DNA from 3 places in the Rhizobium sp. CB3171 genome. Region 2 is predicted to be linked to each of the others. Evidence: predicted binding sites of a transcription regulator. Region 2 holds the regulator's gene; each other region holds the start of a gene.

The links. Region 2 encodes PhoB, which activates phosphate uptake and scavenging genes when phosphate is short. Its sites were predicted from a motif close to TGTCATNNANCTGTCAT; they were not measured.
Positions count from the first base shown of each region.
Region 1: QA648_RS06600 (esterase-like activity of phytase family protein) is a predicted target of PhoB. The motif match lies at 7,860-7,876, and genes of this name have one in related genera.
Region 3: QA648_RS06220 (toxic anion resistance protein) is a predicted target of PhoB. The motif match lies at 2,290-2,306, and genes of this name have one in related genera.

Region 1 covers NZ_CP121652.1:1,320,593-1,330,391, forward strand. Annotated here, with positions in the region: gene ytfR (galactofuranose ABC transporter, ATP-binding protein YtfR) at 1-666, shown strand, start outside; gene QA648_RS06570 (ABC transporter permease) at 663-1,691, shown strand; gene yjfF (galactofuranose ABC transporter, permease protein YjfF) at 1,688-2,656, shown strand; gene QA648_RS06580 (FadR/GntR family transcriptional regulator) at 2,672-3,418, shown strand; gene glmU (bifunctional UDP-N-acetylglucosamine diphosphorylase/glucosamine-1-phosphate N-acetyltransferase GlmU) at 3,519-4,880, shown strand; gene glmS (glutamine--fructose-6-phosphate transaminase (isomerizing)) at 5,100-6,926, shown strand; gene QA648_RS06595 (DUF502 domain-containing protein) at 7,103-7,807, shown strand; gene QA648_RS06600 (esterase-like activity of phytase family protein) at 8,058-9,536, shown strand; gene recG (ATP-dependent DNA helicase RecG) at 9,580-9,799, opposite strand, start outside.
Region 2 covers NZ_CP121652.1:147,288-157,086, reverse strand. Annotated here, with positions in the region: gene QA648_RS00775 (GcrA family cell cycle regulator) at 347-871, shown strand; gene phoB (phosphate regulon transcriptional regulator PhoB) at 971-1,654, opposite strand; gene phoU (phosphate signaling complex protein PhoU) at 1,687-2,400, opposite strand; gene pstB (phosphate ABC transporter ATP-binding protein PstB) at 2,452-3,267, opposite strand; gene pstA (phosphate ABC transporter permease PstA) at 3,282-4,616, opposite strand; gene pstC (phosphate ABC transporter permease subunit PstC) at 4,613-6,094, opposite strand; gene QA648_RS00745 (substrate-binding domain-containing protein) at 6,157-7,191, opposite strand; gene phoR (phosphate regulon sensor histidine kinase PhoR) at 7,377-8,573, opposite strand; gene ppk2 (polyphosphate kinase 2) at 8,881-9,762, shown strand; gene QA648_RS00730 (hypothetical protein) at 9,781-9,799, opposite strand, start outside.
Region 3 covers NZ_CP121652.1:1,239,513-1,249,311, reverse strand. Annotated here, with positions in the region: gene QA648_RS06225 (substrate-binding domain-containing protein) at 1-1,044, opposite strand, end outside; gene QA648_RS06220 (toxic anion resistance protein) at 1,041-2,120, opposite strand; gene QA648_RS06215 (cell envelope integrity EipB family protein) at 2,341-3,165, opposite strand; gene QA648_RS06210 (RidA family protein) at 3,363-3,830, shown strand; gene QA648_RS06205 (glycerophosphodiester phosphodiesterase) at 3,830-4,561, shown strand; gene QA648_RS06200 (GNAT family N-acetyltransferase) at 4,574-5,761, shown strand; gene QA648_RS06195 (HIT family protein) at 5,803-6,231, shown strand; gene clpA (ATP-dependent Clp protease ATP-binding subunit ClpA) at 6,346-8,874, opposite strand; gene clpS (ATP-dependent Clp protease adapter ClpS) at 8,885-9,238, opposite strand; gene QA648_RS06180 (phasin family protein) at 9,528-9,799, opposite strand, start outside.

The DNA.
Region 1 (9,799 bases), 1.2 Mb from region 2:
GTGGTTGGGATTGCCGGTCTGCTGGGCTCAGGACGCACGGAAACCGCGGAAGTGCTTTTCGGCGTCGAGCGCGCCGACAGCGGCGAGGCAAAGATCGAGGACAGGAATGTGACCCTTTCGGGCCCTCGCGCTGCGATCAAGAGCGGCTTCGGCTTTTGCCCCGAAGACCGCAAGACGGATGGCATCATCGGCGACCTTTCCATCCGCGAAAACATAGTCATGGCGCTCCAAGCCCGCCGCGGCTGGGCGCGCCCATTACCGCGTAGCGAGCAGAACGCGATCGCCGATCGCTATATCAAGGCGCTGGACATCCGCACCACCGACCGCGAAAAGCCGATAAGGCTGCTGTCCGGCGGCAATCAGCAGAAGGCCATTCTGGCGCGCTGGCTGGCGACCAATCCCAATTTCCTGATCCTGGACGAGCCGACGCGCGGCATCGATGTCGGCGCGCACGCGGAGATCATCCGACTGATCGAAGATCTTTGCCAGCAGGGAATGTCGCTAGTCGTGATCTCGTCCGAGCTGGAGGAACTCGTGGCCTATAGTTCCCGCGTCATCGTGCTGCGTGACCGCGAACATATTGCCGAACTGACAGGCGACAAGATTACCGCCAGCCATATCGTCGACTCGATCGCGACGGGCGAGAGCAAGCGGGAGGAAGCATGAGTTCCCAGATCAAGGCCCTGTTGCTTCGATTGGCCCCGCAGCTCATTGCGCTGTCAGCGATTCTTCTATTGAATTTCATTATGTTCCCACAGTTCTTTCATCTGGAACTGCAAAATGGCAGATTGTATGGCAGCATCATCGATGTTCTCAATCGCGGTGCGCCCGTCGCGCTTCTCTCCATCGGCATGACGCTCGTCATCGCCACCAAGGGCATCGATCTCTCGGTCGGCGCGGTGATTGCAATTTGCGGCGCCGTTGCCGCATCCGCCATCGTCTCCGGACATTCTCTCGCCTATACGCTGATACTGACCATCGGCGTCGGGCTCGCATGCGGGCTCTGGAACGGGTTCCTCGTCGCGGTTCTCGATATTCAGCCGATCATCGCCACGCTGGTGCTGATGGTCGCCGGCCGCGGGATAGCCCAATTGATCACCGAAGGCGTCATCATGACCTTCAATGACGATGGGCTCATCTTCTTGGGAAGCGGGTCCTTCGGCTCCCTGCCGATGCCTGTCGTCATCTGGCTGTTAGTGGCATTGGCGGTTATTCTTCTGGTGAGACGCACGGCTCTCGGCATGCTCGTCGAGGCGATTGGCATCAACCGGCGGGCCAGCACGCTGTCGGGCATTCAGACGCCGGTGTTGTTGATTGCCGTCTATGCGCTGAGCGGCCTGTGCGCTTCGATCGCCGGCATCATCGTTTCCGCCGATATCAAGGGCGCCGATGCGAACAATGCCGGTCTTTGGCTTGAACTTGACGCGATCCTGGCCGTCGTCGTCGGTGGCAATTCCCTTCTTGGCGGCCGTTTCAGCATCGTCGGCTCACTGATCGGCGCGATGATCATCCAGTCGGTCAATACCGGCATTCTGCTGTCCGGCTTCCCGCCGGAGTTCAATCTGGTGATCAAGGCCGTCATCGTCATCATCATTCTGGTCATCCAGTCTCCAGCTCTCCAATCCGTCTCGTCGTTTTTCTGGCGTCGGCGGGGCGCGGCGCAGATGATCCATGAGGAGCAGGCAAAGTGAATTCGAAATATCTTCCTCTGCTCGTGACGATCGTCATTTTCCTGCTGGCTTACACCGGCTGCGTGATGGAATTTCCGAACATGCTGTCGACGCGCGTCGTCGGCAATCTGCTGACGGATAATGCTTTTCTCGGAATTGCCGCCGTCGGCATGACGTTCGTCATCCTTTCCGGCGGCATCGATCTGTCGATCGGTTCGGTCATCGCCTTTACCGGCGTCTTCCTGGCTATCATTCTGCGGGATACCTCGATCCATCCGTTGCTCGCCTTCGCGCTTGTTCTGGCGATCACGACGATCTTCGGCGCGGGCATGGGTGCCATCATCCACTATCTCAGCATGCCGCCCTTCATCGTCACTCTGGCGGGCATGTTTCTTGCGCGCGGCATCGCTTTCGTCCTCTCGATCGACAGTATCCCGATCGAGCATGATTTCTATTCGCAACTGAGCGATCTCTATCTATTGCTGCCAGGCGGCGGCCGTCTGACGCTGATCGGCGGTATCATGCTGATCGTCTTTGCCGGCGGCATCCTGCTGGCGCATCGCACCCGCTTTGGCGCCAACGTCTATGCGCTGGGCGGCGGGGTGCAGACGGCTCAGTTGATGGGCGTGCCGGTCGGCCGCACAACGATCCAGATCTATGCGCTGTCCGGCTTTCTCGCCGGTCTATCCGGAATCGTTTTTTCGCTCTATACGTCGGCAGGATATTCGCTGGCTACGGTTGGGGTCGAGCTGGATGCCATTGCCGCCGTGGTCATAGGTGGAACATTGCTCACGGGGGGAGCAGGGTTCGTTGGAGGAACTCTCATCGGAATTCTCATACAGGGCTTGATTCAGACTTATATCACCTTTGATGGAACGCTCTCCAGTTGGTGGACTAAGATATTAATCGGGCTGCTGCTCTTTGCGTTTATTCTGATGCAGAAGGGACTTCTGCTGCTTTCCCGCTTCAATCGACGTTACGCTTAGGGAAGGACAGAGTGTTTGCGCGGCCGATTGCTTGAAACCAGGAAAACCGAAGGAAAATCCCGAACGAGCCATGCTCAGGTCGTGGATGATCTTGGAAAAGCGATTGTGTCCGGCGCCTTTCCCATCGGCAGCATTCTCCCTGGCGACAGCGATCTTCTGCAGCGGTTCAAGGTGTCGCGCACCGTGCTGCGCGAGAGCATGAAGACGCTCGCGGCAAAAGGCCTGGTCGTGCCGCGCGCCCGCGTCGGAACCCGTGTCACCGAAAAGATCCATTGGAACATGTTCGACAGCGCGGTGCTGACCTGGCACTTTGAAAGCGGCGTCAACGAGGAGTTCCTTCTCCACCTCTACGACATTCGTTTGGCCTTCGAGCCGTTTGCCGCCAGCCTCGTGGCGAAGCGGGCCAGCCCCGAAGAAATCGAGTCGTTGCGAAAGCTGGCGATGGCCATGGCCGCGCCGGAGCATACGCCCGATAGTCTCGCCGTCGCCGATCTTCATTTTCACCTGGCGATCACGGAAGCTTCCCACAATCCCTTCATGCGTTCGCTCGGCGGCCTGATCGAAGCGGCCCTCGTCGGCATGTTCCGAATGAGCGCACCTCCGACCAGCAACGGCTTCGGCAATATTGCCGATACGCATATGGCGATCGTCGACGCTATCGCCGCCGGCGACGAATTGGCGGCGCACAAGGCGATGGAATTCGTTATTTTCGACGGCCGCCGGCATGTCCAGCAAGCCTTCGCGGCGCTCGCGGACGCTTGACGTCTACGTCTAATTTCGCCGTAGTTCACCGCTCAACTAGTTGCTATGAGGAGATGAGGCCTGCTCTCGGGCCTCGTCGGACCGTATTTCGGAGCTTGAAATGGAACGCACCTGCCTCGCCATCATCCTCGCCGCCGGCGACAGCACCCGCATGAAGTCGTCGATCTCCAAGGTGCTGCACCCCATCGCCGGCCGTCCGATGATCGCGCATGTGATGGACGCGATCGCCAAGACCGATATTTCCGCCGCCGCGCTCGTGGTCGGCCGTAATGCGGAAGAGGTCACTGCGGCGGCCGCCGTCGGCGGTGTCAAGGTGGAGGCCTATCTGCAGAAAGAGCGTCTCGGCACCGGCCATGCTGTGCTTGCGGCGCGCGAGGCGATCGCCAAAGGGTATGACGATATCCTGGTGGCCTACGGCGACGTGCCGCTGCTCACCGATGCGCCCCTTCGCGCGGCACGTCAGGGGCTAGCCGATGGCAATGACATCGTCGTCATCGGCTTTCATACGGAAAACCCCAACGCCTATGGCCGGCTGCTCGTCAAGGACGGCGAGCTGATCGCCATCCGTGAGGCAAAGGACGCGACCGACGCCGAGCTTGCGGTTACCTGGTGCAATAGCGGCCTGATGGCGATCAACGGCCGCAAGGCGCTCGATCTGCTCGACCGTATCGGCAACGACAATGCCAAGCGCGAATATTATCTGACCGATCTCGTCGAGATCGCCCGCTCTCTCGGCGGCCGCGCGGTCGCCGTCGATGCGCCCGAAGTGGAGATGACCGGCTGCAACAACCGCGCCGAACTCGCCGTTATCGAGCGGCTCTGGCAGGAGCGGCGCCGTCATGAGCTGATGCTTTCAGGCGTCACGATGATTGCGCCAGAAACGGTGTTTCTTGCCTATGACACGGTAATTGGCCAGGACGCGCTGATCGAGCCGAACGTCGTCTTCGGCCCCGGCGCCGTCATCGATGGCGGCGCGGTCATCCATGCCTTTTCGCATATCGAAGGCGCCCATGTCAGCGCCGGCGCCACGGTCGGCCCCTTCGCGCGGCTGCGTCCGGGTGCGAACCTTGCCGGCGGCTCGAAGGTTGGTAATTTCTGCGAGGTGAAGAACGGCAAGATCAGCGAGGGCGCGAAGGTCAATCACCTGACCTATATCGGCGATGCCACGGTCGGCGCCGGCAGCAATATCGGCGCGGGCACGATCACCTGCAACTATGATGGCGTCAACAAGCACGAGACGCATATCGGCGCCAACAGCTTCATCGGCTCGAACTCGTCGCTGGTTGCGCCCGTGCGTATCGGCGACAACGCCTATGTCGCCTCAGGCAGCGTCATCACCGAGGATGTGCCTGCCGATGCGCTTGCCTTCGGTCGCGCCCGCCAGGAGGTAAAACCTGGCCGTGCCAAGGTCATTCGCGAGAGAGCCTTGGCCATCAAGGCAGCGAAGAAGGGCAGCCACTAAGCCTAAAGTCCAGCGCATGAGCCCTTAAATCGGAATCGATTTAAGGAAAGGAATATGCGCTACTCTAAAGTCCTACTGCGTTCTCAACGCGTCCTTTGGATCCGCGTTGCAGTAGGGTCGCGTAACGGTCGGAAACCGAAAGTGACCATCGCGGCAATTGAGAAAACTATAAGAATCATTAGGACTTGCGCCAAGATTTTGGGCCAGACGGAGAATTGCATGTGCGGCATTGTCGGGATTGTCGGAACGAAGCCTGTGGCGGCACGATTGGTGGATGCCTTGCGGCGTCTCGAATATCGCGGCTACGATTCGGCTGGCGTTGCCACCATCCATAACGGCGTCATGGACCGCCGCCGCGCCGAAGGAAAACTCTTCAATCTCGAAAAGCGACTGGATGTCGAGCCGCTACCGGGCGTCACCGGCATTGCTCACACCCGCTGGGCGACCCATGGCGTTCCCAACGAAACCAACGCCCATCCGCATTTTGTCGAAGGCGTCGCCGTCGTTCACAACGGCATCATCGAGAATTTCTCAGAGCTGCGCGAGGAATTAAAGGCCGAAGGCCGGGTCTTTGCCACACAGACCGATACGGAAGTTGTTGCGCATCTTCTGGCGAAATATCTCCGCCAGGGCCTCGATCCGCGCGCAGCCATGCTGAAGATGCTGAACCGCGTCACCGGTGCTTATGCACTGGTCGTCATGTTCCAGAACGATCCCGACACGCTCATGGCGGCCCGCTCCGGCCCGCCGCTCGCCATCGGTTTCGGCAATGGCGAGACATTCCTCGGCTCCGACGCGATTGCGCTGGCGCCCTTCACCAACGAGATTACCTATCTCGTCGACGGCGACTGCGCGATCATCACCCGCGATGGCGCCACGGTTGTCGATTTCAGCGGCCAGGAGGTCAGCCGCGTTCGGCAGATATCGCAGGCAACTGCCTATGTCGTCGACAAGGGCAATCATCGCCACTTCATGGAAAAGGAAATCTACGAGCAGCCGGAGGTGATCTCCCATGCGCTCAGCCAATATGTCGATTTCGCCAGTCATCGGGTGCGCCCGAATGCGTCGGTGATCGATTTCAGCGCCGTGTCCAGCCTGGCGATTTCAGCCTGCGGCACGGCCTATCTCGCCGGCCTGATCGGCAAATATTGGTTCGAGCGTTATGCCCGCCTGCCGGTCGAGATCGATGTGGCTTCCGAATTCCGCTATCGCGAAATGCCGCTATTGCCCTCGCAGGCTGCGCTATTCATCTCGCAATCCGGCGAAACGGCGGATACGCTTGCATCGCTGCGCTACTGCAAGGATCATGGCCTGAAGATCGGTGCCGTGGTCAATGTGAAAGAATCGACCATCGCGCGCGAATCCGATGCGGTGTTTCCGATCATGGCCGGCCCCGAAATTGGGGTTGCCTCGACCAAGGCCTTCACCTGCCAGCTTGCCGTGCTTGCATCTTTGGCGATCGGTGCCGGCAAGGCGCGTGGTACGGTCAGCGCTGAGGACGAACAGGCGATGGTGGGTCATCTCGTTGAGATGCCGCGCATCATGGCCCGGGTGCTGAACATCATCCAGCCGCAGATGGAAAGCCTTGCCCGTGAGATCTCCAAGTTTAACGACGTGCTTTATCTCGGACGCGGCACCAGCTTCCCGCTCGCCATGGAAGGCGCGCTGAAGCTCAAGGAAATCTCCTACATCCACGCCGAAGGCTATGCTGCCGGCGAGCTGAAGCACGGTCCGATCGCGCTGATCGACGAGAACATGCCTGTTATCGTCATTGCGCCCTATGACCGTTTCTTCGACAAGACCGTCTCCAACATGCAGGAGGTGGCGGCCCGCGGCGGCCGCATCATCTTCATCACCGACGAGGCAGGGGCTGCGGCTTCCACCTTGCCGACAATGGCGACGATCACCCTGCCGGTTGTCGATGAAATCATCGCACCGATCATCTTCTCGCTGCCGATCCAACTGCTCGCCTATCACACGGCAGTCTTTATGGGCACGGACGTCGATCAGCCGCGCAATCTCGCCAAGTCGGTGACGGTAGAATAGGCCGCATTCCCCGCTGTTTTCCTAAAATAACGTCGTCGTGAATGGGGCGCTGATCCCCATTGATGACATGACTGCCGGGTTGTGCGACGCGCCGATTTCTGGCACGTTTTACAGAGGAGATGGTGGGGGAATTTGCCGGTTAGCGGTGGCGACGGAACGGAGTTTTCGAACGGCGAATGACGGAAAAACCCATCAAAGTGTCTGTGGCAACGCGGATCAGAAATAATTTCCTGGCGGGCCTGATTATCTGCGCGCCGATCGCCATTACGCTCTGGCTCACTTGGTCTGTGGTCCACTGGGCCGATAGCTGGGTCAGGCCCTATATTCCGGCCCGCTATGATCCCGAAAGCTATCTGAACTTCGCGGTTCCCGGTACCGGCCTGGTGATCGCGATGATCTTCATCACGATCGTTGGTTTCCTCGCCAAAAACCTCATCGGTCAGAGCATCGTCCGTTTCGGCGAATCGATCGTTCATCGTGTGCCGCTGGTGCGAACGATCTATAAGAGCGTGAAGCAGATTTTCGAAACCGTGCTGAAAGAGCAGGGCACGTCTTTCAAGAAGGTTGGCCTAATCGAATATCCGAGCCCCGGCCTCTGGTCGATGGTGTTCATATCGACCGATGCCAAGGGTGAAATCGCCTCCAAGTTTAACGCCATGGGGCATGACATGGTGGCCGTTTTCCTGCCGCCGACGCCGGTGCCGACAGCCGGTTTCCTGGTTTTCGTTCCGCGTGAAAAGATCACCATTCTCGACATGAGCCCGGAAGACGGCGCCAAACTGCTGATCTCCGGCGGATTGGTCTCACCGGAATATCGGGAAAAGCTGATCGGCAAAGAACTGCCTCCGCCGGCGCCTGTTCCCGCAAAGACTTTGTCTTAGAGCCAGCCATTTCCTGATCTCCCCCTCTATCGCCCACGCGTTTGGGGCGAGTTGTCATGTCCTTATCATGTTGCCGTCTTAGACCGTTTGCCGGAAAGGCAATCGGGCGCATCTCATTGTCGAATGTCTGGGCTCAGTGGAGCCGGACGTATCGTTCGACGCGGCTTCAGGCCGGGTCTGGAGGTGAATGCCGTTCCAGCCAAAAGGGCTTTTTCATCAGGAGGATATTGCCATGAAAAATGTGCATTCAATGACTTTGCCGCTGCTCTCCGTAGCGCTCGCCACTTTCATTTTCGCTGCGCCGGCCGCAGCCCTCGCCGATAATTCCGTTACCGTCGGCAGTGTCACGCTGGTCAACAAGGGCCGCGTCGCCGTCGGCCGCATCCCGGCCAATCAGCGCGACAAGTTCGGCGAGACCTTCGGCTCCGGTTCGGGCATGTCCATCGACACCAAGAGCTGGGTGCGCAATGCCGATGGTTCCTACAAGGGTTCGCTGTGGCTGCTGCCGGATCGTGGCTATAATGCTGTCGGCACTACCGACTATCGTCCGCGCCTCAACACCGTCGAGATCCAGTTGACGCCGGTTGCTCCGGGCGCAACACCGCCGGCCGGCAAGGAACAGTCTGGCGTCGTCGCCAAGCTTGCCGACACCATACTGCTGACCGACAACAAGGGCGCCGATACGACCGGTCTCGACCCTGCTAACGGCACTCGCCATCCGGAAGGCAGCATGCCGCTGCTGCCTCAAGCGCCGAACGGCAAGATCTCGCTCGACAACGAGGCCATCGCCCGTCTGTCCGACGGTACGATGTTCATCAGCGATGAATATGGCCCCTATATCTACCGCTTCTCCGCTACGGGCCTAATGATGTCTGCCACCCAGCCGCCGGCTGCACTGCTGCCGATGCGCAATGGCGCGGTGAACTTCGCTTCCAACAATCCGGGTCCGGGCGAAACGGCTCCCGATCCGAAGGATCCGACGAGCGGCCGCCAGAACAACCAGGGCCTCGAGGGCATGTCGATGACCCCGGACGGTAAGTTCCTGATTGCCGTGCTGCAGTCGGCAACCCGCCAGGATGGCGGCGATTCCAGCTCGACCCGACAGAACACCCGCGCGCTGATCTACGATGCCGCTGATCTGGCGCATCTGAAGCTCGTGCATGAATATGTCGTGCCGCTGCCGGTCTTTAAGGACGACAAGGGCAAGACGCTCGTCGCTGCCCAGAGCGAAATCGTGGCCCTGTCGCCGACAAACTTCCTGATGCTCGCTCGCGATAGCGGCAACGGTTACGGTGTGAAGGGCGATAAGTCGCTTTACCGCAGCATCAATGTCGTCGATGTCTCGGCGGCCACGGATATTGCCGGCAGCAAATTCGATGCCGACACGGCGCTCGCTCCCAAGGGCGTTCTCGATCCGTCGGTAAAGCCGGCTGCGGTCAGCCAGTTCATCGATATCAACGATAGCGCCGATCTGGCTCGTTTCGGTCTCCACAATGGCGCGCCGAACGATCGCAACAACCTCTCCGAAAAGTGGGAGGCCATGTCGCTCGTCAGCGTGCAGGATCCGAAGCTGCCGGATGACTACTTCCTGTTTGTCGCCAACGACAACGATTTCCTCACCCAGGACGGTTTCCAGGTTGGCGCGGCCTATAAGGGCGATGGCGGAGGCGATGTCGACACCATGTTCCAGGTGTTCCAGGTGACGATCCCCGGCCTGTCGGCCAAGTAACGGCCTTTTGATCTGGATGGACGCGATTGCCGCGTCCATCCACCTATCCCGCCCTAAGGAACCGGATCGCCTCGTCGCGGCGGAAAAGATAGAGCAGGGTGCGCACCGCCATGCCGCGCTCGCCCGTCAGCTCGGGATCGCGCTCAATGAGATAGGCGGCGTCCTTACGAGCGATTTCCAAGAGATCGGCATGGGCTTCGAGGCTGGCGATGCGGAAGCCCGGCGTGCCCGACTGGCGCGTGCCAAGCAACTCACCCTCGCCA
Region 2 (9,799 bases):
GCCTTGCGGCGGCATGGGCACTATTGATGTTTTGCACTGCGATGTCAACAAAACTGGCGATTTAGCAGGTGCGGCAGAGCGCCTCTCGATGGATGGCATGTCTTCGACAACTTATATTGCATAAATGCCACTCACGTATAGCAAGTTGGGGAAAACCTCGAAATCGATTCCTCAAGATTCCCGCGACTCTTGTCACGGAGTCAGCCTCACACTAGGTTAAAAACCAATTACTAGACTGCATGCGGCGGAACTAGTCACCACAATTTTAAAGCGTTTCACGCCTCGACCCAATTCGAGGCAATGGTGAGGGATTCTGCCATCAGAAACGCGATAGCGGAGACAGGGCATGAATTGGACAGACGAACGCGTCGAGAAGCTGAAAAAGCTGTGGTCCGAAGGTTTGAGCGCCAGCCAGATCGCGGCACAGCTCGGTGGTGTCAGCCGTAATGCCGTCATCGGCAAAGTGCATCGCTTGAGCCTGCCGGGCCGAGCGAAGGCCGGTGGTGCGGCAACCACAGCTCGAGCGCCGAAGCGCAATACCTCGGCCCCACGCGCGCCGAATTACGCCTCGCGCGTTGCAACCCGCACGGTTACCCGCCAGCAGGGTGCGACGATGCTCAAGGAAGAGGTCGAGATCGATACGGTCAGCGAAGTCGAATATCGTCCGGCCGCCAATGTGGTCGTTCCGATCTCGCGCCGCCTCGGCCTGACGGAGCTCACGGAGCGCACCTGCAAGTGGCCGGTCGGCGACCCGCTGAAGGAAGATTTTCACTTCTGCGGCAATGACAGCCCGGACTCTTCGCCCTACTGCACCTACCATCAGCGGCTGGCCTATCAGCCGGTGCATGACCGGCGCCGGGCCGCGCACTGAACCACACCAGACAAAGGAAAAACGGGCCGAAAGGCCCGTTTTCTGTTTCCGCCGCTATGTTGGATGGCCAATCGGGTTGCCCCGATCAGGCCTCCCCCATCAGGCCTCCATGGAATAACCCGCGCCGCGAACGGTGCGGATGACGTCCTGCATGTTGGAGAAATTCAGCGCCTTGCGCAGGCGGCCGACATGCACGTCGACGGTGCGTTCGTCGACATAGATATCATGCCCCCACACGCCGTCGAGCAACTGAGACCGAGAGAAGACGCGGCCGGGGGACGACATCAGGAATTCCAGAAGGCGGAATTCCGTCGGCCCCAACCGCACTTCACGGCTCTTTCGGTGGACGCGATGGGTTTCGCGGTCCAGTTCGATATCGCCGCAGCGCAGTACCGTGGACAGGACCTCCGGGCGGGCTCGGCGCAACATCGCCTTGACGCGGGCCATCAGTTCCGGCGTCGAGAACGGCTTGACGACATAGTCGTCCGCGCCGGTGGAAAGGCCGCGCACGCGCTCGCTTTCCTCGCCGCGAGCGGTGAGCATGATGATCGGCAGGCGCTCCGTCTCCGGCCGCATGCGCAGCCGACGGCAGAGCTCGATGCCGGACACGCCGGGGAGCATCCAATCGAGGATCAGAAGATCGGGGATGCGCTCCTGGAGGCGCAGCTCAGCTTCGTCGCCTCTCAGGATAGTGTCGACCTCGAAGCCCTCGGCCTCGAGATTATAGCGCAGCAGAACGCTTAGCGCTTCCTCGTCTTCTACAACAGCAACTCTCGGAACCATGCGCCTCTGGTCTCCTTCTCTTGGTGTCTACTTTATTCCGTTACCGAACCGACGGTGTTGGCGGTATCGTCCTTCGGGCGCTCGCCTTCGGGCTGGGCACCGGTCGCCATGTAATAGATCGTCTCGGCGATGTTCGTGGCATGGTCGCCGATGCGCTCGATGTTCTTGGCGCAGAAAAGAAGATGCGTGCAGGTGGTGATGTTGCGCGGATCTTCCATCATGTAGGTCAGCATCTCGCGGAAGAGCGAGGTGTACATGGCGTCGATTTCCTCGTCGCGTTCGCGGATCGACACGGCCTTGTCAGGTAAACGGGTCGAGTAGACGTCGAGCACTTCCTTGAGCTGGACGAGCGCCAGTTCGGAGAGGTGTTCGATGCCGCGGGCGAGACGACGCGGAACGCCGGTGCCCTGCACGGCGATGACGCGCTTTGCGGTGTTCTTGCCGAGATCGCCGACGCGCTCCAGATCGGCGGCGATGCGGATGGAGCCCATGATTTCACGCAGGTCCGCAGCCATCGGCTGACGGCGGGCGATGGTGACGATCGCCTTGTCGCCGACTTCGCGCTCGGCGTGGTCGAGAATGACGTCATCGGAGATGACCTTCTGCGCAAGGCTGGCATCGCCGTTTACCAGGGCGCGGACGCTGTCGCTGACCATCTGCTCCGCCAGGCCGCCCATTTCGGAAATGCGGCGCGTCAGGAACTTCAGGTCTTCGTCGTAAGCGGAGAGAATGTGTGTTGAGACCATTTTTTTATCCTCTAGGTGAAAGATGTGAAAGGAACCGCGCGGGGAGCATCATCAGCCAAAACGGCCCATGATGTAATCCTGCGTGCGGTAATCATCGGGATTGGTGAACATCTTATCGGTATCGTTCTCCTCGACCAGATGGCCGAGATGAAACATTGCGGTACGTTGCGAAACGCGGGCTGCCTGCTGCATGGAATGCGTCACGATGACGATCGTGAAGTTTTCCCGCAGCTCATGAATGAGTTCCTCGACTTTGGCGGTGGCGATCGGATCGAGCGCGGAGCACGGCTCGTCCATGAGAATGACCTCGGGACTGACGGCGACGGCGCGGGCGATGCAGAGGCGTTGCTGCTGACCGCCTGAGAGGCTAGTGCCGGCATCATAGAGCCGGTCCTTCACCTCGCCCCACAGCCCGGCCTTCTGCAGACTGGTTTCGACGATATGGTCGAGATCGCTCTTGGACCGATGCAGCCCATGGATACGCGGACCATAGGCCACATTCTCGTAGATCGACTTCGGAAACGGATTGGGCTTCTGAAACACCATGCCGACGCGGGCACGCAGCTCGACGACATCGATTGAGTTGTCGTAGATATCCTGATCGTCGAGCGTGATTTTGCCGGTGACGCGGCAGGTGTCTATCGTATCGTTCATGCGGTTGAGGCAACGCAGGAAGGTGGACTTGCCGCAGCCGGAAGGACCGATCAGCGCGGTGACAGTGTTGGCGCGGATGTTCAGATCCACGTCGAACAGCGCGCGCTTCTCGCCATAATGGACCGAGACGGCCTGACCGATCATCTTGTAGGGGATCGTCATCATCTTCTTGGCCAGTGCTTTTTCGCTCGCGGCTTCCGTCATCATGTTCATTCCATCGCCTCCCGTCACCAGCGCCGCTCAAAGCGACGGCGTAGCAGGATGGCCCCGATGTTCATCGCAACAAGGAAGAAGAGCAGGACGATAATGGCCCCGGAGGTTCTTTCGACAAAGGCGCGCTCGGCTTCGCTCGCCCACATGTAGATTTGCACCGGCAGGGCCGTCGAAGGATCGAGCGGCCCTCTCGGATAGTTGGCGACGAAGGCGACCATGCCGATCAGAAGCAGCGGCGCCGTCTCGCCGAGCGCATGGGCAAGGCCGAGGATCGTACCCGTCAGGATACCCGGCATGGCGAGCGGCAAGACGTGATGGAAAACCATCTGCATGCGCGATGCGCCAAGCCCGAGCGCGGCACTGCGGATCGACGGCGGCACGGCGCGCAATGCCGAGCGGGTGGCGATGATGATCATCGGCAGCGTCATCAGGCTCAGCACCAGCCCGCCGACCAGCGAGGCGGAACGCGGCAGGCCCATAAAGTTGATGAAGACCGAGAGGCCGAGCAGGCCGTAGACGATCGACGGCACCGCGGCGAGATTGTTGATGTTGACCTCGATCAGATCCGTCAACCGGTTCTTCGGCGCGAATTCCTCAAGGTAGATCGAGGCGGCGACGCCGACCGGCAGCGCCAAGACCAGCACGGTCAACATGAGATAGAGCGAGCCGATTAGCGCGACGCCGAGACCCGCGGCCTCCGGGCGACTGGAATTGCCGGACAGGAACAGACCGGTATTAAACGCCTCGTGCAGGGCGCCGGCGGCGGCGAGCTGCCTCATCCAGGCGAGTTGCTGGTCGGAGACCTTGCGGTCCTTTTCGTCCGCCGTCAGGTCGATCTGTCCCTTGTAGGCAGAGTCGATATTGGCACTGGCGAGGAAAGTGACCTTCACCGTCTTTCCGATGACAGAGGGATCGGCCACGACCTTGTCGCGCAATGCAATGCGTGCGCCGTCCGATACCATTTCCATCGCCTGGCGCACGAGCGCCCGATTGGAAGGATCGATGCCCAGCGCCTTCACCACGGCGTCGCGTACCAGCGCCGTATAGTTGGCTGATATCAGGACCTTCGGATCACTGGCCCCCTTGCCTATGGGATCGATGACCTTCTCGGTGAACTCGATCGGCAGGGCGATGGAGGTCTGCACGAAGGCAGTGTAGCCGTTGCGGACAACGGTCGAGACGAGAATAATCAGGAAAACCAGTCCGAAAATGACGGCGGCCATCCCATAGGCACGAAAACGCCGCTCGGCCGCATAACGTCGCTTGATGCCGATATCCCGCCGCGCCGGAGCGCCTGGCGTCAATCCGCGCGACATATTCGGTGCCTGGGAGGATACGACATCGCTCATTCGTATTGCTCCCGGTAGCGGCGGACGACGTAAAGCGCGTAGACATTCAGGCAAAGGGTCAGACAGAACAGCGTTATGCCGAGTGCGAAGGCAACCAGTGTCTGCGGCGATGTGAATTCCGGATCGCCGGTCAACTGACTGACAATCTTCACCGTGACCGTCGTCATCGGCTCAAAAGGATCGAGCTGCATGCGGGCGGCAACGCCGGCGGCCAATACCACGATCATGGTCTCGCCGATCGCCCGTGACGCCGTCATCAGCAGCGCGCCGACGATGCCCGGAAGGGCCGCCGGCAGGAGAACGCGCTTGACCGTTTCCGAGCGCGTGGCGCCAAGGCCGAGCGAGCCGTCGCGCAGCGACCGCGGCACGGCCATGATGATGTCGTCGGACAGAGAGGAGACATAGGGAATGAGCATGACGCCCATGACGAGGCCGGCGGTCAGCACGCTCTGCGCCTCGATGAAATTGGCATAATTGCCGGTCAGCAAGCCATTGAGATCAGCCGAGATATCTCTCAGGAAAGGCCCTACCGTGACGAGCGCAAAGAAGCCATAGACGATGGTCGGAATGCCGGCCAATACTTCGAGCATCGGTTTGGCGACGGAGCGCACTCGCGCCGAGGCATATTCGGCCATGTAAATCGCGGCAAACAACCCGACGGGAACGGCGACCAGCATGGCGACGAAGCCGATATAGAGCGTTCCGGCCAGCAACGGAATGAGACCGAACGTGCCAGACGTTTGTGAGCCGGCGCCGGTGAAGCGCGGGTCCCAGACGGTACCGAAGAAGAACTCGGCAGCCGGGACTATGTTGAAGAAGCGGGCGGCCTCCGACAACATCGAAGCGACGATGCCGACCGTCGTCAGCACGGCGATGGAAGAGGCAATGATCAGGCCGCCGAGAATGACCTGTTCCACCCGGTTGCGGGCGCGAAAACGCGGCGCGATGGCACGCAGGCCGTGGATGGCACCGAACAACGAAAGAATGATGGCCGCCACGGACATGACGACATGGCTCACATGCCGCATGCCGTTATATTTATTGGCGGCGTCTATCATATAGCCGGTCGGCCGGATAGCGAGCGGGATGCCTTTCTGTGCCAGGACCAATTGCAGATCGGCCGAGCCGTTGGCGACGTTGGCAAGGTCCCGGTCATCGAGCTGGCGCATGCCATGGGCTATGCTGCGCACTATGCCGTAGGTGAGCTTAAGTTCGGCGGTCGAGAGGGATTTCACCTCCTCCGGAAAGGATTCGACCACGAAACGGTCGATAACCTGCGGGCTGACCACCAGCCAGGCGCAGATCAACGCCAACGCCGGCAATACCGCCCAGATGGCCGCATAGGCGCCGTGGTATCCAAGCCGCGAATGCATGGCCGAGGATCTGTTGCCCGACAGCGCAGCCGCTCTCGTCCGCCCCAGCACGAAAGCAAAGGCGCCGATGATCGACAGACACAACAGCAGCAGTGACAAACTCATTCCCATTCCCCGGCGAACGCCGGCACGGCGGCAAGCCGCGCCGACGGGCAGTCCTTATGCAATCACATGATCTTCCCGTCCGCGAAATCCTTGCGAATCTGGTCACGCTCGGAATCCGGCGCCGGCACCAGGCCGTATTCGGCAAGCGGGCTGTCCGGTCCGATCATCTGATCGCTCGTGAAGAAGTCGACATATTCCTTCAGGCCCGGAATGACGCCGAGATGCGCCTTCTTGACGTAGAAGAATAGCGGCCGCGACACTGGATAAGTGCCGTCGGCGATGGTTTCGCCCGAGGGCACGATGCCGCTCACCGGCGCGACCTTCAGCTTGTCGGCATTGTTCTGATAGAAGTAGAGGCCGAAGACGCCGATGCCATGCTTGTTGGCGTCGATGCGGGCGAGCGTCTCGGGATAATCGCCGTCGATATCGACCGCTGCCCCGTCCTTGCGCACCGCGACGCATTTCTTGGTCTGCTGATCGGGATCGGAGACGGTCGCCTTGATGACGTCGAGCGCACCGGAGCCCTTGCAGCCGGCGGCGAGCACCTTCTCTTCGAAGACCTCGCGCGTGCCATGCTTCTCACCCGGAATATAGGCTTCAATCTCAAAGGCCGGCAGGGCCGGATTGATCTCCGACCACTTCTTATAAGGATTGGGAACCAACTTGCCGTTCACCACGACTTCGGCCGCCAGCGCCTTATAGAGATCGGCCGGCACGAATTTCATGTCGGGATTGCTTTTGTCGAAAGCGAAGACGATGCCGTCGTAGCCGATCTTGACCTGCTGGATATCGGCAACGCCGGCAGCCTTGCAGGCCTCGACCTCGCTAGCCTTGATGGGGCGCGACGAATTGGCGATATCGATGGAATCGGGGCCGACGCCCTTGCAGAATTCCTTGAGACCGGCACCGGAGCCGCCGGATTCAACGACCGGCGTTTTGAAATTCGTGAAGGTCTCACCAAAACTCTCGGCAACGATCTTGGCATAGGGGAATACGGTGGAGGAACCTGAAATCTGAATCTGATCACGGGCCGCGGCGGCGCCAGCGAAAGCGGCGGATGCAACCAACGCGATGACAGACAGTTTCAACGTGTCCATGGTGAACCCTCCCTGACGGGCTTTGAAGAGCGCGACGGCGAACGGAGCATCCGCCTGTTCAACATCTCTTTTTAGCGGTCAAAGCACCGCCCTTTTATGTCAGGCGAGTGAAACAATTATGACAGATCAACCCCTTGAAATTTATCAATGAAGTTGCGCCGAAAAGGGGTGATTTACGAAGGCGTTCAGAAGCGGACCGTAAAGTCCGTTCCTTTCCCGACTTCCGACTTGACGATAAGCCGTGCGCGGTGACGGGTGAGAATGTGCTTGACGATGGCGAGCCCGAGGCCGGTGCCTTTTTTCGAGCGGCTGTCTTCTACATTGACGCGATAGAAGCGCTCCGTCAGGCGCGGCACGTGTTCCGCCGGGATGCCCGGCCCTCTGTCCGAGATGATGACCTCGACGGCCTGGCCCAGTTCGTTCAAGACGGAAACCTCGACCACCTTCCCTTCCTGACCATATTTGCAAGCATTCTCGATCAGGTTTTCGAAGACCTGCACCAGTTCGTCGCGATCACCCAGCACCTCCACCTTCCCCGGCGGCAGATGCAGATTGATGGTAACGTCGAGATCGTCGGCAAGCGGCAGCAGCGCGTCGCGGACATGGCCGAGCAACGGCACGAGATCGACCTTCTGATCCGGCGCGATGTGCGATTTCAGCTCCAGCCGCGACAGCGACAGGAGATCGTCGACCAGGCGGCTCATGCGCGTCGTCTGGTCGAACATGATGCCGAGGAAGCGCTGCTGCGCCTTCGGATCCGCCTTGGCCGGCCCCTGGATGGTTTCGATGAAACCGCGGAGCGAGGCGAGCGGCGTGCGCAGCTCATGGCTGGCGTTGGCGACGAAATCGGAGCGCATGCGGTCGATATGGCGGAGTTCGGAGATATCGCGGAAAGACAGCGCAAAGAAGGTGCCGGGCTCGATGTCGGTTTCCGGCAGATCGAACGGGGCGATGCGGACGACATAAACGCGCTCGGACGGCAGGCGCTCGGAATGTTCGATCTGGTTCGGCGTATTGGTGGTGATCGTCTCGCGCACCATGTCGAGCACGCCTGGGGAGCGCAGCTTGGCGGAGATATGAGCATTGAGCGGAAAGGCGCCGAACGCCTTCTCGGCGGCGGCATTCTGCATCAGAACGGACGCCTCGCGGTCGATGATCAGCACCGGCACGTCGAGCGCGGCAAGGCCGGAGAACACGGTACGAAGCACGGTTTGCGGATCGGTAGGAACCATCTCGACGGGTGCCGGCGGCGCGGCCTTCTCAATGAGCGGCCGGCGAATCAGCGCGACGATCGCAACGACCACCCAGAGCCAGAAAACGATGCCCGTATTGATACCCTCGATAAGCGCCAAAACGGCGATCAGCGTCGCCAGAATCAGCATGGCGATCTCCTGCCGCAGCCGTGCAGCCAGCTTTCTGAGGAATGACCATTCGTCTTCCAAGTGTACCCGTCCCTTCGCCTGTCATAGCGGAATCCAAGACTCCGGGTCTTAGCGGGGATTCATGACAGAAGTTTTTGGCTCTATCCACACAAGCCCGCAACTGACAACAATAAATGTAGCCGGCGAATGAGGATGTCCGCAAAAGGCTTGAAAATACTGGATAAATGACCCAACTTGCCCGTGAGGCTTTTTTTGCCGCACGGGCAGATATCGTTAAGATGGCGTAAATTGCGGAGGAGCAGAGCACATGGCAGAGGACGTGAAAAGCCGTGCGGTGGAGCTGGATATGCATGGCAAGACGCGCATATTCGATGTCGATGACCCTGTGCTGCCAGACTGGATCGACGACGAGGCGCTTGCTTCCGGCGGCTATCCCTACAAGAAGAAGCTAAAGGAAGAAGAGTATCTGGAAGAGCTGGAAAAGCTGCAGATCGAGCTCATCAAAGTGCAGTTCTGGCTGCAGGCGACCGGTAAGCGGGTGATGGCGCTCTTCGAAGGCCGCGACGCCGCCGGCAAGGGTGGTGCGATCGCGGCAACGTCGGCACATATGAACCCCCGCCTTGCGCGCGCCGTGGCGCTGACCAAGCCGACCGACCGCGAAGCCGGGCAATGGTATTTCCAGCGCTATGTCGCCCAGTTCCCGACAGCGGGCGAATTCGTGCTGTTCGATCGTTCCTGGTATAACCGCGCCGGTGTCGAGCCGGTCATGGGCTTCTGCACGCAGGAGCAATACGAGCAATTCCTGAAGCAGACCCCGCATATGGAAAAGCTCATCGTCCAGGACGGCATTTTCTTCTTCAAATTCTATCTCGATATCGGCAGGGAAATGCAGCTCAAGCGCTTTCACGACCGACGCCACGATCCGCGCGCCGTGTGGAAGCTCTCCTCCATGGATATCGCGGCCCTGACCAAATGGAAGGACTATAGCGAAAAGCGCGACCGGATGCTGAAGGAGACGCATATGGACTATGCGCCATGGACGGTGATCCACGCCAACGACAAACGTCGTGCGCGCCTCAACCTCATCCGTCACATTCTGCTAGCGCTTGATTATGACGGCAGGGACGAGAAGGCGATCGGCGAGATCGACGACAAAATCCTTGGCATGGGATTGCATGTTCTCAAATAGGCAGGATGCACCCTAGCCTTACTGCCCCGGCAGGACG
Region 3 (9,799 bases), 1.1 Mb from region 2:
TGTTAGCGAAGGCTTACGCAAAGCGCCCTGATAGAGATCGAGCGCCTGGCGAATCACAGCCGGCTCCGGCATGCGGATCGCCGTTACCAACCGGGTCGGATCGAAATTCCAATTCGGGTCCGCTTTGGCCGCGACGTCTCCCAATGGGATGCGGCGGCCGGTATCGGCGATGCGCTTCTGCACAGGCGCGGAACGCAGATAGGCAACGAGTTCGTTGAAGAAGGTCTCGACCTCAGGACCGCGTCCATGATCGATAAAGCCGATCGGTGAATCCGCAATCGCCACACCGTCGGCCGGATAGATCGCATAGAGCGGCTCCTTGCCCATGCCGACAAGCTTGTCGTTGGTCTCCTTCAGCACCGCTTCGTAATTCCACATGGCATCGTAGAGCACGCCCTTGCCAGCGGAGTCCGTGTAGAGGTCCGCGAGCCAGCCGGAGGACCCGGACGAGCGTTCGACCCCAGCAAGCAACGCCCTGACGGTGCCTTGGAGGTCGGGCTTGTCGAGATCGCCCGGCTCGATGACGGGTTTATTGCCAAGCGCGCTGGAGAGCATAGCCAAATAGGCGCTCGCGCCTGAATTGGACTGGGTTGCCGAGGTCATGAGAAACTTCAGCGAGCCGCTGTTCACTGCCGCCAATATGTCCCTCATCAAAACCGGCTTGCCGATCCAGCCGAGCGCCTGTGCCTTGGATTTGCGCACGCCGAGGATGACCGGTGTCTGCGCAACCGAGGTCAGTGACTTCACGCGGCGTTTGGTGTCGAACATGTCAACCCAGACGCTCGATGCCGGCCAGACCGCGTCCTGCTCGACACCCTCATTGCTTTGCAGCGCAAGGCCGATATCCAGCGTGCCTTCGTAGGTGAAGCTGCAGGTCGCGCTCTTCTGCTTGCAGAATTCTTCGACGATCGGCTGGATGACGGTGTTTTCCGAGCCGGAGACGATCGAGAACTTCGGTCCCGCGCCGGAATTGCAGCCCGTCAGGGCAAGAGCAGCCGTCAGCGCCAAGCAGGTGAGGAATATGCGGATCATCATGCGGATCATCGCGCCTCGATCATCGCCTTCTTGAGATCGATGGTCATTTTCTCCATCTGCTGCTCAGCCTGAGCGCGCTTCCTGCGGCCCTCCTCCTGCACCTTCAGGACACCGTTGATCGTATCGATCAGGTCACGGTTGGCGGCAGCGAGCGTATCGATATCGACGATACCGCGCTGCGACTGCTGTTCGATGGCAATCGCCTGGTCCTTCATCATCTCGGACGCCTGTCGGATCATGTCGTTGGTGGCGTCGGTCACGGTCTTCTGCAGCTCAAGCGCTGATTTCTGCCTCGACAGCCCGAGCAGGATCACCATCTTCTGCTTCCAGGCCGGCACCGTCAGCGCCGACGTCGCCTGCAGGTTCTCGATCAGCGTCTCGTCACCGGCCTGCACGATGCGGATTTGCGGCAATTGCTGAATGCCGAGCTGGCGCGCCTGCTGCAGGTAGAACACCCGCTTCTCCAACCGATCGAGGGCCTGCAAGCTGTCCTGATAGGTCTGAGCCTCCAGCATACCGCCGCCGGGATTGGCAGCCGTGGCCTCGGCGGCACTTTTCAACTTCGGCAGTTCGACACTGCGAAAGCGCTCTGCGAAGGTCTTGCCGGCCTCCACATAGACGTCGAGTTGCAGGATGGACTGCTTCGTCTCCTCGTGAAGATCGTCGAGAAGTGCGATGTCGCGGCGCAGCGTATCCTTATGCCGGTCGAGCTCGAGGCCAATGCGGTCGATCTGGCCGGCCACATCCTCGAACTCCTCCTTGAAGCGCTCCAGGCGGGCCTTGAACGACGAGAATATTTTGGAAAGAAAGCCCTCATCCTTCAGCGATGCCGGGTCGAGCTTCTTCGACTTGATGATGATATCGGTCAGCAACTTGCCGACTTCGCCGAGATCCCGATTGCGGACCTCGCGGAGAATCCGGTCGGAATAGTCGGAGACGGACTGCTGGGCGCGGTCGCCGTAAACGGAAATGCCGGCGCGGTCGGTCAGATCGATGGTGTCGCCGATGCGGGCGATTTCCGCCGGATCAGCGGCAACGACCGGCAAAGTGGTGCTTGCGGTCGGGGCGAGATCAGTATTGGCCATAGCTCGTGCTTTCTCGTCTATCAACACGGACCTGGACTGCGGAACATCTGCCGATCATTCTTCAATAACCGGCGCGGCCCGCATGGCCCGCTACAATTTCAGATCGGCACTGCGGAACTGAGACTCACTCACGGGCGTGCCGAATGCTTCCCAGAATAGTGAAGCTTCGGACACAGTTTTATGACGAAGATTTTGCGTTGTGGCTGGGCCCTCCCAAAGCCTATTGGCAGGCCTTGGTGTCGAGTACTTCAAGCTTGGAGAGCTTGCCGGTCAGAACGAAATCACCATAGTCCATGGTGAGGTCGCGGGTGATGCCGTTTTCGTAGAGCTTGAACGACATACGGTAGACCGGGATGGCGTCACCCTTGGACTTGTCGTTGAAATAGGCGACGGTCACCGGCCAGAACGGTGTCTTGGCGAAGATGCCGGCCTTTTCGGCATCGGGGTCATCGGTTGCGGGCGTCGACTGCTTACCGACGACGGTTGTTGCGATCAACGACTTATCCCCATCATCGGAGCCGTCGAAAACCTCGGCCTCGAAGAAATTCCTGCCCAGCTTGGCATTATGGATGATGTCGAGCATATGCTCTGTCGGAAAGCGGCTCTGGATGAGTTCGATCTGCTTCGCTTTTGGCTGGGTCAGATCGACCTTAATGCCCTTCTGATCGTCGGCCGCCGCGCCGCGCACGTCCTTGTCGAGTTGATCGTCCGTATAGGATTTGGTCTCGAAGCGGAAAGTGCGCTTGACGAGATCCTCGAATGTGGTCGTCTGCTGGTCGCTGACGCGCGTTGAATCACCCGTGTCGATCTGTGTGACGAAACGGAAATTGGTAGTGAAACCGGTGCAATCGGAGCCGTCGAACTCATAGACCATACGGCCGAACATGCCGGCGATGCCCGATCGGTCTGATGCGTCCTTCAGTTCGAGATCGTAGACGGCGCGATGCGCGATCAACCCAGTCGGACCCGCCGCGGCGGCGGACACGCCCAGAGACGCGACGCCTAAACTCGAAACGATAACGGCGGCAAGACTCGAGCGGAACATTCATTATCTCCTATTGGACTCGCACGCGATGCTATAAGAACGCTTCGGCTAGAGTGAGGCGGCCCGTCATCAATTCGTCATCTCGCTCTGCCTTTTGATTTGGCGTTATCTCGTCCAAGATCGCCTCGCGCCCGGCAAAGGGAATCTAAGCTTGATGCCGGATTTTTGAAGATTTTACAACAAAACGGGAGATGAAAATGTCCGACGCTATCGAGAGCCGTCTGAAGGAGCTTGGCATCGTCCTGCCTCAGGCCGCTGCGCCGGCCGCAAACTATGTACCCTATGTCATCAGCGGCAATCTTCTTTATTTGTCCGGGCAGTTGCCGATGGAAAACGGCAAGCTCGGCGTCACCGGCCTTCTAGGCAAGGATGTCGACGTTGCCGGCGGCCAACGCGCCGCCGAGCTTTGCGCCATCAATATCCTCGCTCAGGCGAAGGCGGCCTTGGATGGCGATCTCGGCCGCATCAAGCGCATCATCAAGCTGAACGGTTTCGTCGCTTCAGTACCCGAATTCGTCGAACAACATCTTGTGATCAACGGCGCATCCAATCTTCTGGCAAATGTACTTGGCGACGCTGGCAAGCATGCGCGCGCCGCGGTCGGCATGGCGGCGCTGCCGCTGAACGCCGCCGTCGAGATCGATGCCATCATGGAAATTGCATAATGAGCAAGATTGCCTGGCTTACCGAACGTCCTGTCGCCCATCGCGGCTATCACGACATGAACAAGCAGGTTTGGGAAAACACGCTGTCGGCCTTTGGCCGGGCAATCGAGGCGGGTTTTTCCATTGAATGCGATCTGCACTATGCAGCCGACGGCGTTCCGGTCGTCTTTCATGACGACGACCTCCAGCGCGTCTGCAATCTCCCCGGCCAACTTCGTGACCGTACCTCTGCCGAACTCGGCCTGCTTTCGGTCGGCGGCACCAACGACAAGATCCCGACGCTGAAACAGCTCCTCAGGCTCTGCGACGGCAAGGTGCCTTTGGTGCTGGAGCTCAAGGGCCGCGAAGGCGACGATGAGGGCTTTGCGGAATCCGTGCTGGAGGTGCTGGAAGGCTACAAGGGTCATGTCGCGCTGATGAGCTTCGACCATTGGCTGCTCAAGGATCTGAAGGCGCTTAACGCGCCCTACCCTGTCGGCCTAACGGCGGATGGAAACGAGCCCGAGACATTTTTTAAGCATGACGAAGCCATGCAGCTTGGGCTAGACTTCATCTCGTATTTCTATGACCACCTGCCGAACCCCTTCATCACGGCGCAGCGCCAGCGCGGCATCCCGGTCATCACCTGGACCGTGCGCGACGAAGCGGCCCGTAAACACACATTCGCCAACGCAGACCAAATGACCTTCGAAGGGTTCGACCCAAGGGAGAGCCCTGCCCTTTCTTCGTAACAGACGAATTTGATGACAGACGAATTATCCATTCGAGTCGAGCGTTCCTTCAAAGACATTGCTCCGGAGGGCTGGTCCAAGTTCGCCGGGGCATCGAGAGCGGGTACGGTGCTGCCGTATAATCCGTTTGTCTCGCATGCTTTTCTGTCCTCACTGGAGGAGTCAGGCTCCGCCACCGACAAAACCGGATGGCTCGGCAATCACCTGCTGCTCGAAACCGATAGCGGCGAGTTGATCGGCGCCGTGCCCGGCTATCTCAAAAATCATAGCCAAGGCGAGTATGTCTTCGATCACGGCTGGGCCGACGCCTTCGAACGCGCGGGCGGCCGTTATTATCCGAAGCTGCAGTGCTCCATTCCCTTCACGCCGGCGACCGGTCCGCGCCTGCTTGTGGCCGAAGGCCAGGATCGCGATGTGATTCAGCCGGCGCTGGCCGAAAGCCTGAAGGAGGTGACCCGGCAGCTCGGCGTCTCCTCAGCCCACATTACCTTCCTGCCGGAAGAAGAGATTTCCGTCTTCGAAGGCGATGGCTATCTGCATCGTACCGACCAGCAGTTCCACTTCATCAACGATGGTTATGCCAATCATGATGCCTTCCTGGAAACGCTGGCGTCGCGCAAGCGCAAGGCGCTGAAAAAGGAGCGTCGCACCGCTCTCGAGGGCGGCATCAGCATCGACTGGCTGACCGGCAGCGATCTCACCGAGGGGATCTGGGACCAGTTCTTCACCTTCTATATGGACACCGGCAGCCGCAAATGGGGCCGGCCCTATCTTACCCGCAAGTTCTACTCGCTGATCGGCGAGCGGATGGCCGGCGATATCCTGCTGGTGATGGCCAAACGCGAGGGCCGCTATATCGCCGGGGCGATCAATTTCATCGGCGGCGAAACGCTCTATGGGCGGCATTGGGGCTGCATCGAAGATCATCCCTTCCTGCACTTTGAAGTCTGCTATCATCAGGCCATCGATTTCGCACTGTCAAAGGGGCTGAAGCGCGTCGAAGCCGGCGCGCAGGGCGAACACAAGCTCGCCCGCGGCTATCTGCCGGTCATCACGCATTCGGCGCATTATATCGGCCATCAAGGCTTGCGCCGCGCCGTTGCCGACTATCTCAAACACGAGCGCGAGCAAGTGGAGGAGATGAGTGAAATTCTGGCCGAGCACAGCCCCTTTCGCAAAGGCGAGCGGCAAGATATCTAGCTGCTCTGGACAATTGTAATCGAAAGACGAGGAGACCCTGGATGACCAGCCCCGCCTATGACGCCAACAATATTTTCGCGAAGATCCTGAAAGACGAGATCCCGTCCTATCGTGTCTACGAAGATGAACACACGGTCGCCTTCATGGATGTCATGCCACAGGCGCCCGGCCATACGCTGGTGCTGCCGAAGTCCCCTTCGCGCAATCTTCTCGACGCCGATCCGAGCACCCTGCCTCATCTGATAACCACGGTCCAGAAAGTCGCCGTCGCGATTCAGGAGGCTTTCGATGCGGATGGCGTCTACATCGCCCAGTTCAACGAGCCGGCCGCCGGTCAAACGGTGTTCCACCTGCATTTCCACATCATCCCGCGCCATGAGGGTATCGCCCTGAAGCCGCATTCCGGCAAGATGGAAGATGGTGCGGTTCTAGCGGAGAATGCCAAGAAGATCATCGAACTCCTGCGCTGATCGAAAGCGCCGATCTTCTTAAGTCTTTTTATGAGATATAGTTTATAAACATATGAAAATGGCTGCATTGTCGCCAATGCAGCCATTCTATTTTTTCAGTCAATTAATCGCCGGTTACTTGCGCGGCACCTTCGGCACCGTGCTGCCCTTGCGCAACGACTTGTTATCCGACTCGCCATCGCTGGCAGAGGACGGCGTCTTCGGCGAGCGGCGAGCGTCGGAAGCGCTGCCAGCCTTGCCGACGCGGCTTCTGGTCTTGACGGTGTCTCCGTCATCCTCTTCCACATCGACCACGGAGTCGACCACTTCGGCTTCCGGCTTCGGCCGGATCGGCGCGGTATCTGCGATGGAGTCGAGCAGGATGCCGGTCGTACCGTCTTCCTTCTTACCGACGGTGACCTTGACGACGCCGCCCTTCTTCAGCTTGCCGAAGAGGATTTCGTTCGCCAGCGGCTTCTTGATGTGTTCCTGGATGACGCGTGCCAGCGGGCGGGCACCCATCTTGTCGTCGTAACCCTTCTCGGACAGCCAGGCGATCGCGTCCTCGTGCAGATCGAAGGTAACGTTCCGTTCGGAAAGCTGAGCCTCGAGCTGCATGATGAACTTCTGCACGACCTTGTGGATGACCGTGGTCGGCAGCGCTGCAAACGGAATGGTCGCATCCAGACGGTTGCGGAATTCCGGGGTGAAGAGCCGGTTGAGAGCCTCTTCATCCTCGCCCGTACGCTTGGACGAACCGAAACCGATGGCGGACTTGGCCATTTCCGATGCGCCCGCATTGGTCGTCATGATCAGGATGACGTTGCGGAAGTCGATCTTCTTGCCGTTATGGTCGGTCAGCGCGCCATGGTCCATGACCTGCAGCAGGATATTGAAAATATCCGGATGCGCCTTCTCGATTTCATCGAGCAGGACGACACTGTGCGGATGCTGGTCGACGCCGTCGGTCAGCAAGCCACCCTGATCGAAGCCGACATAGCCGGGAGGTGCGCCGAGCAGACGGGAAACCGTGTGACGCTCCATATATTCCGACATGTCGAAGCGCAGCAGCTCGACGCCGAGCGAGGAAGCAAGCTGCTTGGCGACTTCCGTCTTGCCCACACCAGTCGGGCCGGAGAAGACGTAGCAGCCGATCGGCTTGTTCGGTTCGCGCAAGCCGGCACGGGCGAGCTTGATCGAGGTCGAAAGCGCTTCGATTGCAGTATCCTGACCGTAGACGACCGAACGCAGTTCCTGCTCGAGGTTGGCGAGAACCATCTCGTCATCCTTTGAAACCGTCTTCGGCGGAATGCGGGCCATGGTCGCGATCGTCGCTTCGATCTCCTTTTCGGTGATCAGCTTGCGGCGCTTCGACGGCGGCAGCAGCATTTGCGCAGCACCTGTTTCGTCGATCACGTCGATCGCCTTGTCCGGCAGCTTGCGGTCGGAGATATAGCGAGCCGACAGCTCGACCGCCGTCTTGATGGCGTCGTTCGAGTAGCGAAGGTGATGATACTCTTCGAAATAGGGCTTCAGGCCCTTCATGATTTCGATAGCATCCTCAATGGTCGGCTCGTTGACGTCGATCTTCTGGAAGCGGCGGACGAGTGCCCGGTCCTTTTCGAAGAACTGACGGTATTCCTTATAGGTGGTCGAACCGATGCAGCGGATCGCACCGGAAGACAGGGCCGGCTTCAGCAGGTTCGATGCATCCATAGCGCCGCCGGAGGTAGCACCGGCGCCGATGACGGTATGGATCTCATCGATGAACAGCACGGCGCCCGGATATTCTTCCAGCTCCTTGACCACCTGCTTCAGGCGCTCTTCGAAGTCACCGCGATAGCGGGTACCGGCAAGCAACGTGCCCATGTCGAGCGAGAAGATGGTCGCGTCGGCCAAAGCTTCCGGCACCTTGCCCTCGACGATGCGCTTGGCAAGACCTTCTGCGATCGCGGTCTTGCCGACGCCGGGGTCGCCGACGTAGAGCGGGTTGTTCTTCGAACGGCGGCACAGCACCTGGATGGTGCGGCTAACCTCGGAGTTGCGGCCGATCAGCGGGTCGATCTTGCCGCTTTTCGCCTTCTCGTTGAGATTGACGCAATAAGCCTTCAGAGCATCCTGCTGCTTCTTGTTGTTACCTTCCTCCTGCTCGCCGCGGGAGGTCGGCTTGCTTTCGGATTCGGTATCCTCGGCGCCGCGCGGTGTCCGGGTCTGGGAGGAACCCGGCCGCTTGCCGATGCCGTGGGAGATGTAGTTGACCGCATCGTAGCGGGTCATTTCCTGCTCCTGCAGGAAGAAGGCCGCATGGCTTTCCCGTTCCGCAAAGATCGCGACGAGAACGTTGGCACCCGTTACTTCCTCGCGGCCCGAGGATTGAACATGGATGACGGCGCGCTGGATGACGCGCTGGAAACCGGACGTCGGCTTCGAATCCTCGTCATAACCGGTGATCAAATTTGAAAGTTCATTATCGACGTATTCAGTCAGCGTCTTACGGAGCGCGTCGAGATCAACATTGCACGCGCCCATGACAGCCGCGGCATCGGCGTCGTCCACCAAAGCCAAAAGCAGATGTTCCAGCGTGGCATATTCGTGATGCCGCTCGTTCGCGTAGGTCAGTGCCTGATGCAGCGCCTTCTCAAGACTAGGCGAAAATGTTGGCACGTTCAGATCCTCACTTCTTTTCCATAACACATTGCAGCGGATGCTGGTGCTGCCGGGCAAAATCCATCACCTGGCTCACCTTCGTTTCAGCTACTTCATATGTATATATCCCGCATTCGCCGACGCCGTGATTGTGGACATGAAGCATGATGCGGGTGGCACTCTCTCGATCCTTTTGGAAGAAACGCTCCAGGATATGGATCACAAATTCCATGGGCGTGTAGTCGTCGTTCAGAAGCAGCACGCGGTACAGGTTGGGTTTCTTGGTTTTGGGCTTGGTGCGCGTGATCACCGAGGTCCCGCGATTTCCGTTGTCCCCGTTCCTTTCGCTGTCGTTTTGCATCCGGATCGGCTCAGCGATCATTTCATTCATTCCTCAAATCATCCGGCAGAAGCTATCGCATTCCGACTTGGCAAACTGGATTGGGTAACTGACTCTGTCGGGCCGGATATCCGAACCCCTAACTTAGTTCATATTGGTGCGATTTTAAGCCCCCTACCGGACACTGCAATCAGAATTCGTTGCCAAAGTGGGTCATGATCAAAAAAGTCGCGGCGACGATCGGGCCAAGATCGGAAATCGGCAACGCAAAAGACCGGCCGCGGGTTGCGCAGCCGGTCTTTCGTAAATTCACTGTGCTTAAGCGAGGTGCTTATGCAGCAGGTGCAACCGAAGCGGGGGTTTTGCCGGCAGCCTTGGTGGCGGCGGCAACCGGAGCTTCGTACGGCTTGTACACGGTCTTGGCGAGATCGGCGTACATTTCGCCCAGCTTGGTCGCTTCGGCAACGAAGTTTTCATAGGAAGACTTTACGAAGCCGGTCTGGAGTTCGAAAGCAGCCTCGAAGCTCTTGACGCCGGCCAGCGTTTCGAAATGCGCAACGCCGTCCTGGAAGGACTTCTTGGAGTATTCGGCGGCTTCAGCAG